Regions from separate parts of the Saccharothrix saharensis genome, predicted to be linked through region 1. Evidence: riboswitches for the same ligand, from Rfam matches in the RefSeq annotation. Region 1 holds a riboswitch; each other region holds the start of a gene.
What was found. Region 1 has a riboswitch for S-adenosylmethionine ahead of FHX81_RS29710 (aminotransferase class V-fold PLP-dependent enzyme). Riboswitches for the same ligand answer to the same signal wherever they lie in the genome.

Region 1 (3,266 bases):
GAGCGCGCGCTGGTCGTCGAGCGGGGCCCAGCGACCGTCGCGGACCTCGTACTCCCACCGCGAGCCCTCCACGACGAGGCTGCGCAACGCGGCCACGAACCGGTCCACGTGCGCCTCGGTGGTGCCCAGCCCGATCGAGGCGCGCAGGGCCCGATCGCCGTGCGCGAGGCGGTGCACGGCGACGTGGGCGCAGAACGCGCCGTCGCGCACGCCGATGCCGTGCTCGGCGGACAGCGCGGCGGCCAGGTACCCGGCGTCCTGACCGCCGACGGTGAAGCTGACCACGCCCACGCGGTCGTGGTCCGAGCCGAACAACGTCAGCTCGTGCACCCCGGGAACGGTCTTCAGACCCTCACGCAGCCGTGCCAGCAGGGCGCGTTCGTGCGCGGTCGTCTGCTCCCAGTGCCTGCCCAGCACGTCGCACGCCACGGCCAGGGCGTGCACGCCCACCACGTTGGGCGTGCCGGCCTCGTGCCGCTCGGGCACCGCCGACCAGGCCACGCCGAGCCGGTCGCCGTGGTCGGTGACGCGGGCCGTGGCACCGCCGCCCACCAGGTACGGCTCGGCGGCCTGCAACCAGTCGGAGCGGCCGACCAGCACACCCGCGCCGAACGGCGCGTAGACCTTGTGCCCCGACAGCACGGTGTAGTCGACGTCCAGCGCGCGCACGTCCACCGGCCGGTGCGGCGCGAGCTGGGCGGCGTCCAGGGCGATCCGGGCGCCGTGCCGGCGGGCCAACCGGGCCAGCTCGGCCACGGGCCAGACCTCACCGGTCACGTTGGACGCGCCGGTCACCACGACCAGCCGGGGGCCGACGGGGGCCGCGCCCAGCGCCCGGTCCAGCTCCAGCACCGCCTGCGCGGGCGAGGACGGCGTCCGCAGCCGGCGCACGTTCGGCCCGCGCCACGGCAGCAGCGCCGCGTGGTGCTCGGTGTCGAACAGGAGCACGGCGGTGTGCCGGGGCAGGCTCCTGGCCAGCAGGTTCAGCGCGTCGGTGGTGTTGCGGGCGAACACCACGGCGTCCGTCCCGCGGGCGTTGAGGAACCGGCGCACGGCCGCGCGCGCCTGCTCGTAGACCCTGGTGCTGACCTGCGAGGCGAAGCCCGCGCCGCGGTGCACGCTGGCGTACCAGGGCAGCACCTCGTCCACCGCGTCGCGCACCTGCTCCAGGCACGGCGCGCTGGCCGCGTGGTCGAGGTTGGCGTACTCGACGCGCTCGCCGGTGACCAGCGGCACCCGCAGCGACGAGCCGACCACGCGGGGCAGCGCCTGCTCAGGGCGGGCAACGGTGGTGGTGGCGGGAACTGCGATCGTCATGACGCCCTCCGGGGTCCGGGACCCCACCCGAGGGAGCCCGCGCTTGCCGGACGCCCTGCGCGCCGGCCAGGTCCTCACCAGGGGCACCCCACCGCGGTAGGAGGGTTGCCGGCCAGCAAGCCCGGGCTTAGCGCTGGCACTCATGACCTTCGGGCCGACGTTAACCCGGACCGCGCGGCCCCGTCGAGGGGCGTTCACATCCTGGGAGCGTCACGGCAGGCCGACGTCGCCCTTCCAGCGGGCGAAGCGGCCCGCCCGGTCCACGGCCCGGATGCGCTGCTCCGTCGCCGTGCGCATGGCCTCGGTGCACACCACCAGCAGCTGGTCGTGCTCCTGCAGGCGGGTCGTCGGCTGCGGCGTGAAGCCGTTGTCGTCGCGCACCACCAGGCTGACCGAGGAGCCCGGCGGCAGCCGCAGCTCGGACAGGTACACGCCGTGCAGCTTGGAGCCGCGCTGGATGCGGACCTGGAGCAGCTCCGCGCCGAGCTGGTCCAGCGCGGACGAGTCGACCTGCACCTCGTGCGCCTCGCCGGACTTGACCAGCCGCAGCCACTTCGCCAGCCACGGCAGGGACGTGCCCTGCACCAGGGTCAGCACCACGACCAGCACGAACACCGCGTCCACGAGCCGCTGCGCGCCCGGCACGCCCTGGATCAGCGGGATCAGGGCGAACACGATCGGCACCGCGCCGCGCAGCCCCGACCACGAGACGAACACCTGCTCCCGCCACGGCACGCGGAACGGCAGCGCGGCGAACAGCACCGACAGCGGCCGGGCCAGCAGCACCAGCACCGCGCCCGCGACCAGCGCGGGCACCAGCGCGTCGAGCAGCCGGTCGGGTGAGGCGTACAGGCCGAGCAGCACGAACAGCCCGATCTGCGCGATCCAGCCCAGCCCCTCGGCGAACGACAGCGTGTCGGCCCGGTGCGGCAGGCGGGCGTTGCCGAGCACGAGGGCGGCGATGTAGACGGCGAGGAAGCCGGACGCGTGCGCGAGGTCGCCGACGGTGTAGGCGAGCAGGCACACCGCGACCGTGGCCAGCGGGTACAGGCCGGTGGAGGGCAGCGCGGCCCGGCGCAGCCCGAGCCCGCCGAGCCAGCCGAGCACGACCCCGACCACCCCGCCCGCGACCAGCTCGTAGACCATCAGCAGCGGCGCGGTCCACGTGATCGGGTCGGGTGCGGCCAGCAGCACGACGGCGATGTAGACCGGCGCGTCGTTGATGCCGGACTCCAGTTCGAGCGCGCCGATGAGCCGCTTGCCGACGCCGACGCCGCGCAGCACGCTGAACACCGCCGCCGCGTCGGTGGACGACAGCACCGCGCCCCACAGCAGGGCCGTGCGCCAGTCCATGTCCAGCAGGAAGTGCAGCGCGAACCCGGTCACCGCGATGCTCACGCCGACGGCCACCGTGGACAGCGTGATGCCGAGCCCCAGCGCGGGTTTCACCGCGCTCCACCGGGTGGTCAGACCACCTTCGGTGAGGATCAGCACGAGCGCGACCGTGCCCAGCGAGCGGGTCAGGTCGGCGTCCTCGAACTGGATGCCCACCACGGCTTCGCCGAGCAGCAGCCCGATGCCGAGGTAGAGCAGGAGGGACGGCAGACCGAGCCTGATCGACACCCTCACCGCGATGACCGAGAGCAGGAGTACGCCGGCGGCGATGCCCAGGTAGCCCGTCACACCGCCCACTCGACCTCCAGGCCGTCGTCCCGTGACATCACTCGACGGTGTCATTCTCCCCCGACGACACCGAAATGGACGAATCCGGCACCCCACGCAGCGTCACCAGCCGAACGTCGCTAGCGCGAACCATGCGAACCCGTGCATGTTGACGATCGGGTCCGCCGCCCCGGTCACCTCCACACCCTGCGGGAGACACACCGTGAAGCTGCGAACGATCTCCACCGCGCTGGTCGTCACCGGCGCGCTCCTCGGCTCCGGCCTCG
Region 2 (3,266 bases), 3.2 Mb from region 1:
CCGACGCGTTGTTCGACGACGACCTCGCCATACCGCCGGAGGAGTGGCATGCCGAGCGCTACAACCGGGAGAAGGCGGACAGCGCCTGGCCGCAGTTGCTCACCGCCTGGCGCGTGGTCACCGAACCGGTCGGCCCGCACGTCCTGCCCGAGCTGACCGCGTTCCCGCGCACCGGGTGGCTGCGGTCGTCCCGGATCTCGCTGTGACCGGCACCGCGTCCACGCGGACGGGCGGTGGCGGGCGACCAGGGGGATCGGCACCCAGGCGAGCGCCGCCGGGGTGAGCCGGGCCGTGTCGCCCGTGGTGCCGTCCGGTCGGCCGGAACCGCGGTCCGGCCGACCAGACGGCGACGGGTCAGTCCTGGAGTGCCTTCAGGACGGCTTCGGCCGACGGCGGGACGTTGGCGCGCGGGCCGACGCGGTCGCCCAGGGCGTCGAGGGTCTTGAGGCCGTCGCCGGTGATGAGGAGCACCGTCTCGCCGTCCGGGTCCAACTGGCCGGTCTCGATGAGCTTCTTCGCGGTGGCGACGGTGACGCCGCCGGCCGTCTCGGCGAAGATGCCCTCGGTCCGGGCCAGCAGGCGGATGCCCTCGACGACCTCTTCGTCGGTGACGTCCTCGATCGCGCCGTTGGTGCGGCGGACGGCGTCCAGCACGTAGGGGCCGTCGGCGGGGGCGCCGATCGCCAGCGACCGGGCGATGGTGTCCGGGCGGACCGGGGAGACCACGTCGTGGCCCGCCTTGAAGGCGGCCGAGACGGGGGAGCAGCCGGTGGCCTGCGCGCCGAACACGCGGTACGGGGTCTGCTCGACCAGGTCGAGCTCGCCCAGCTCGCGGAAGGCCTTGTCGACCTTGGTCAACTGGGAGCCGGACGCGATGGGCACCACGATCTGGTCGGGCAGCCGCCAGCCGAGCTGCTCGGCGACCTCGTACCCGAGCGTCTTGGAGCCCTCGGCGTAGTAGGGGCGGACGTTGACGTTGACGAACGCCCAGTCCTCGTGCTCGGCGGCCAGTTCCTGCGCCAGCCGGTTCACGTCGTCGTAGTTGCCGTCGACGGTGATGAGGTTGCCGCCGTAGACGGCGGTCATGAGGATCTTCGCCTGCTCCAGGGTGGACGGCACCAGCACCACCGACTGCCAGCCCGCGCGGGCCGCGGCGGCGGCGACGGCGTTGGCCAGGTTGCCGGTGGAGGGGCAGGCGAGGACCTTGAAGCCGAGCTCGCGGGCGGCGGCGAGGGCGACGCCGACCACGCGGTCCTTGAACGAGTGGGTCGGGTTGCCGGTGTCGTCCTTCACCCACACCTTGCGCACGCCCAGGGCCTTGGCGAGGCGGTCGGCCTCGACCAGGCGGGTGCCGCCGGGGTTGGTGTTGGGGTGCGACTCGACAGTGGACGGCACGGGGAGCAGGCCGCGGTAGCGCCAGATCGACCGGGGGCCCGCCTCGATGTCCTCACGGCGGACCCGACCGAAGTCGTAGGCCACTTCCAGCGGCCCGAAACACTCGAGACAGGCGTACTCCGGAGCGAGCGGCGTCTCGTGACCGCACTCGCGACACGACAGCGCGCGGGCGGGACCGAGGTCGAAGGAGGTGGTGGCCGAGGGCACACTGACAGCAGTCATCGCGAGGTATCTCCTCATCTTTCCCGCGCGTCGCGGGTCGGAATTGGCACCGTGGTCGCCAGCGGATGCTGTGCGACGGGTTGCCGGGGCTTCTTCGGGCCGATCCCTCTGCCCCTCTGGATGAGCGGTATTCAGTTGTGCCCTCAACTTACGTCACCATCCCGACCCGCAGCCAGAGACGTCCACCATCCGGACGCCCGGCGGGCGTGGGAGGATCGCGCCCGTGAGTGCGCCCGCTGACACGCCCGACGCCGTGCACCTGGTCATCGGCGAGGAGGAGTTGCTGGTCGAACGTGCCGTGCGCGGTGCGTTGGCGGCGGCGCGGAAAGCTGATCCGCAGGCCGACCTGACCCGCGTGCGCGTGACCGATCTCACCCCGCCTGAGCTGGCGGAACTGGTGAGCCCGTCGCTGTTCGCCGAGGGCCGGGTGGTCGCGCTGGAGGCCGCGCAGGAGTGCGGCAAGGAGATCGCCGAGGCGGTGGTCGCCTACGCCAAGGCGCCGGCGGACGGGGTGACGCTGGTCGTCGTCCACAGTGGCGGTGGGCGCAGCAAGGCGGCCAAGGACCTGCCCGGGTTGCTGCGCAAGGCGGGCGCCGCGGTCACCGAGTGCCCCAAGATCACCAAGGCGGCGGACCGGGAAGCGTTCGTGCGCAACGAGATCCGCGCGGCGGGCGGCGGCAAGGCCGACCCGGAGGCCGTGGCGGCGCTGATCGAGGCGATCGGGTCGGACCTGCGCGAGTTGGCGGCGGCGGCTTCGCAGCTCGTCGCCGACACGGGCGGCAAGGTCGACGCCGAGGCGGTCCGCCGCTATCACCGGGGTCGGGCCGAGGTGACCGGGTTCGCGGTCGCGGAGAAGGCCGTGATGGGTGACCGGGCCGGCGCGCTGGAGGCGTTGCGGTGGGCGTTGCAGCTCGGTGTGCCGCACGTGCTGGTCGCCGACGCGCTGGCCGACGCGGTGCGCACGATCGCGCGCGTGTCCGCGGTGGGCCGGGGCGACCCGTTCAAGCTGGCGGGCGAGCTCGGCATGCCGCCGTGGAAGGTGAAGAAGGCCCAGGGCCAGTCACGCGGCTGGGAGGACCGGGGGCTCGCGGCGGCGATGACGGTGGTCGCCGACCTGAACGCCGACGTCAAGGGCGTCGCCGCCGACTCGGGCTACGCCCTGGAACGCGCCGTCCTCAAGATCGTCGCCGCCCACGGCCGCCGCTGATCGGCCGGCTGACGGGCTGTCGGCTGCGGCTGGGGGCTGCGGCTGGGGGCTGCGGCTGGGGACTGACGAGCTGTCGGCTGTGGCCGGCGGGCTGCCCCGACCGCCTGCGGTTGATCGGCTGTCGCTGTCGGGCGTCGCCGACCGGCTGTCCCGGCTGTCCCGGGCGGTGTCTTGGTGGACGGTGATCGGCCCGTGAACGGGAAGTGCCGCCCACCCCGAGGGGTGGGCGGCACTCCGGCGTGAGGACCAGATCAGAGCTGGTTGGCGCGCCGCGCCAGCGCCGACTTCTTGTTGGCGGCCTGGTTGGCGTGGATCACGCCCTTGGTGACGGCCTTGTCGAGCTTGCGGGAAGCCTCCTGCGCGAGCGCGGTGGCCTTCTCCTTGTCACCGGCCTCGGCGGCCTCACGGAACTTGCGGATGGCGGTCTTGAGGGACGACTTGA
Region 3 (3,266 bases), 2.4 Mb from region 1:
GTCTGGGACCGGCTCGCGTACTGCGAGGCGACCGGCAACTGGGCCATCAACACCGGCAACGGCTACTACGGCGGCCTGCAGTTCAACAAGGGCACGTGGGACGCCTACGGCGGCGCCCAGTACGCCGCGTACCCGCACCAGGCGACCCGCGAGCAGCAGATCGCCGTGGCGACCAAGCTGCGCGACGCCCGCGGCGGCTACTCGGCGTGGCCCCACTGCCAGCAGAAGCTGGGCCTGCCGTGACATGGCGCCGCCTCCGGCGTCGCGGCGAGATCGCCTGGAAGTCGACCGCTCGCGCCTGATCTTCCGACGCTCGACAAGCGTGATCGCCGGAAAATGAGGCGCGAACGATCGACGCGACCTCGCGTGGTGGTCCAGGGGCGTGCGTGACGTGGTGGAGAATGCACGGGTGACTGAGGACTCGACGTCGGCCGGTTCGGGGAGCCACCTCCTCGGGCCGGCCGACGTGCGTCGGCTGGCCGCCGAGCTGGACATCCGGCCCACCAAGAAGCTGGGCCAGAACTTCGTGCACGACCCGAACACGGTGCGGCGCATCGTGGCGGCGGCCGGGTTGCGCCCGGACGACGTGGTGCTGGAGGTCGGCCCCGGGCTGGGCTCGCTCACGCTGGCGTTGCTGCCCTCCTGTCGCGCGCTGGTGGCCGTGGAGATCGACGGTGTGCTGGCCGACCGCCTGCCCGTCACGGTGGCCGAGCGGGCCCCCGACCTCGCGGACCGGCTGACGGTCGTGCACGAGGACGCGATGCGCGTCACGCCGTCCCAACTGCCGCTGGAGCCCACGGCGCTGGTGGCGAACCTGCCCTACAACGTGGCCGTGCCCGTGGTGCTGCACCTGCTGGCCGTGCTGCCGTCGTTGCGCACGGGCCTGGTGATGGTGCAGTCCGAGGTGGCCGACCGGATGGCCGCCGGTCCCGGCAGCAAGGTCTACGGCGTGCCCAGCGTGAAGCTCGCCTGGTACGCCGACGCCCGGCGGGCCGGTCCCGTGCCGCGCTCGGTGTTCTGGCCGGTGCCCAACGTGGACTCGGCGCTGGTCGCGTTCGAGCGGCACGAGCCGCTGTCCACTGTGGATCCGAAGGGGCTGTTCTCGTTGGTGGACGCCGCTTTCGCCCAGCGGCGCAAGATGCTGCGCGGCGCGCTGTCCGGCTGGGCCGGTTCGGCGGCGGAGGCGCAGCGGCTGCTCGAGGCCGCGGGCGTGGACCCGGCGGTGCGCGGCGAACAACTGGCCGTCAGTGACTTCATCCGGATAGCCGAAGCCGCGTCCACTCGGTAGTCGATGATCTTTCGGCCGAAAGTGTGATTTGCCGGACGATCCGTTTTCGGGCTTGCGTCGCACGGGCTCGGTCGGGTGTACTCGTGGTGCCATCCCGAGCGGCCGAGAGACCTGGCTCTACGACGCCGCAGCAACCACCCCTCCATGGGGGCAGGTGCTTCAGCCAGGATCGATGGAGGATCACGTGCCCAGGATGCGAATGCTCACCCGCCGGCGGGTCGTCGACCACGGCCGCCGGACCTCGTCAGCGTGTCGCAGCTTCCGCTGAAGCCCTAGGCGCCTTCGAATCCTCGCGTCCTGCGTTCAGGACACCTGCTGAGCTGAGCCGTCGGTCACGCACGCCATGAGCGTGCGCTGCCGCATGCCGTCGTGGAGCGAAACGTGATCACTGTCGAGAACCTCACCAAGACCTTCCCCGGGAGTACCGGGCAGGTTCGCGCGCTGGACGGCGTGAACCTGGACGTCGCCGCGGGCACCGTGCTCGGCGTCGTCGGCCCCAGCGGGGCGGGCAAGTCCACCCTGGCCCGGTGCGTCGCGCTCCTGGAGCGCCCCGACAGCGGTGCGATCCGCGTCGACGGCACCGACCTCGTCTCCCTCGACGGCACCGCGCTGCGTGCCGCCCGCCGGCAGATCGGCGTTGTGCCGCAGGGGGATTCTCTGCTGCGCCAGCGCACCGCCGCGGGCAACGTCGCGCTGCCGCTGGAGGCCGCGGGCGTGGCCGGGCCGCAGCGGCGCACCCGCGTCGCCGAACTGCTCGACCTGGTCGGCCTGACCGACAAGGCCGGCTCCTACCCCGACCAGCTCTCCGGTGGTCAGCGCCAGCGGATCGCGGTCGCGCGGGCGCTCGCCGCGTCGCCGTCCGTGCTGCTGGCCGACGAGCCGACCTCCGCGCTCGACCCGGACACGACCGGCTCGGTGCTCACCGTGCTGGACCGGGCGCGCGCCGAGCTGGGCGTGACGGTGCTCGTGGTCACGCACGACATGGGCGTGGTCCGCAAGATCTGCGACGACGTCGCGGTGCTGGAGGACGGCCGGGTGGTGGAGCACGGCAAGGTGCTCGACCTGGTGTCCGACGCCGCCAGCCGCACGGCCGCGTCGCTGCTGCCCGCCGTGGACCAGAACCCGGCGGCGGAGGCCTCGTTCGACCGGGTCGCGGACGTCGTGCTGATCGGCTTCGCGGCCGTCGGCGCGCTGCTGCCCGAGGCCACCAGCCGGTTCGGCGTCGAGCTGAACCTGCTCGGCGGCGGTCTGACCAGGCTCGGCGAGACCCCGGTGGCGCGGTTCCGCGTCGGCCTCAAGGGCGAGCGCGCCGACTCGGCGCTGGAGTGGATCTCGGAAGCGGGCGGCTCGGTGCGACGGACCCTGTCGGGTCCGCAGGGAGTAGCTGCGTGAGGTCCGCAACACCCTGGTCCACCGTGCTCGACGACGTGCTGGTAGCCACCGGCGAGACGTTGTACATGGTGGTCGTCTCCACCCTGATCGCTGTTCTGCTCGGAGCACCCGTCGGCATCTGGCTTCAGCTCACCGCACCCGGTGGGCTGAAGCCCCGGCCGGTGTTGCACAAGGTGCTCGGGTTCGTCGTGGACCTGGGCCGCTCGATGCCGTTCCTGGTCCTGCTGGTGGTGCTCACCTCGCTGACCAGGCTGCTGCTCGGCAGCACCATCGGACCCACGGCGGCCATCGTGCCGCTGGCCGTCGGCGCCATCCCGTTCGTCGGCAGGCTGGTCCAGAACGTGCTGGCCGAGGTGCACGTGTCGGTGGTCGAGGCCGCCGTCACCACCGGGTCGTCCACGCTGCGGATCGTGCGCAGCGTGCTGCTGCGCGAGTCGATGCCCGCGCTGGTGAACGCCGTCGGCGTGACCGCGGTCGCGCTGCTCGGCTACTCGGCCATGGCCGGGGTGGTCGGCGGCGGCGGCCTCGGCGACCTCGCCGTGCGCATGGGCTACCAGCGGTTCAACGACCGCTACCTGTGGAGCAC

Region 2: linked by a shared signal. The riboswitch ahead of thrC (threonine synthase) and the one ahead of FHX81_RS29710 (aminotransferase class V-fold PLP-dependent enzyme) in region 1 are both predicted to bind S-adenosylmethionine.
Region 3: linked by a shared signal. The riboswitch ahead of FHX81_RS17760 (methionine ABC transporter ATP-binding protein) and the one ahead of FHX81_RS29710 (aminotransferase class V-fold PLP-dependent enzyme) in region 1 are both predicted to bind S-adenosylmethionine.

Annotation. Positions count from the first base shown of each region.
Region 1 is NZ_VFPP01000001.1:6,510,351-6,513,616, reverse strand. It holds gene FHX81_RS29710 (aminotransferase class V-fold PLP-dependent enzyme) at 1-1,317, opposite strand, end outside; SAM riboswitch class IV at 1,352-1,465, opposite strand; gene FHX81_RS29705 (potassium/proton antiporter) at 1,528-3,000, opposite strand; gene FHX81_RS29700 (M28 family metallopeptidase) at 3,203-3,266, shown strand, end outside.
Region 2 is NZ_VFPP01000001.1:3,359,475-3,362,740, reverse strand. It holds gene thrC (threonine synthase) at 355-1,617, opposite strand; SAM riboswitch class I at 1,629-1,744, opposite strand; gene holA (DNA polymerase III subunit delta) at 1,841-2,824, shown strand; gene rpsT (30S ribosomal protein S20) at 3,076-3,266, opposite strand, start outside.
Region 3 is NZ_VFPP01000001.1:4,112,643-4,115,908, reverse strand. It holds gene FHX81_RS17770 (resuscitation-promoting factor) at 1-243, shown strand, start outside; gene rsmA (16S rRNA (adenine(1518)-N(6)/adenine(1519)-N(6))-dimethyltransferase RsmA) at 410-1,288, shown strand; SAM riboswitch class I at 1,375-1,467, shown strand; gene FHX81_RS17760 (methionine ABC transporter ATP-binding protein) at 1,670-2,680, shown strand; gene FHX81_RS17755 (methionine ABC transporter permease) at 2,677-3,266, shown strand, end outside.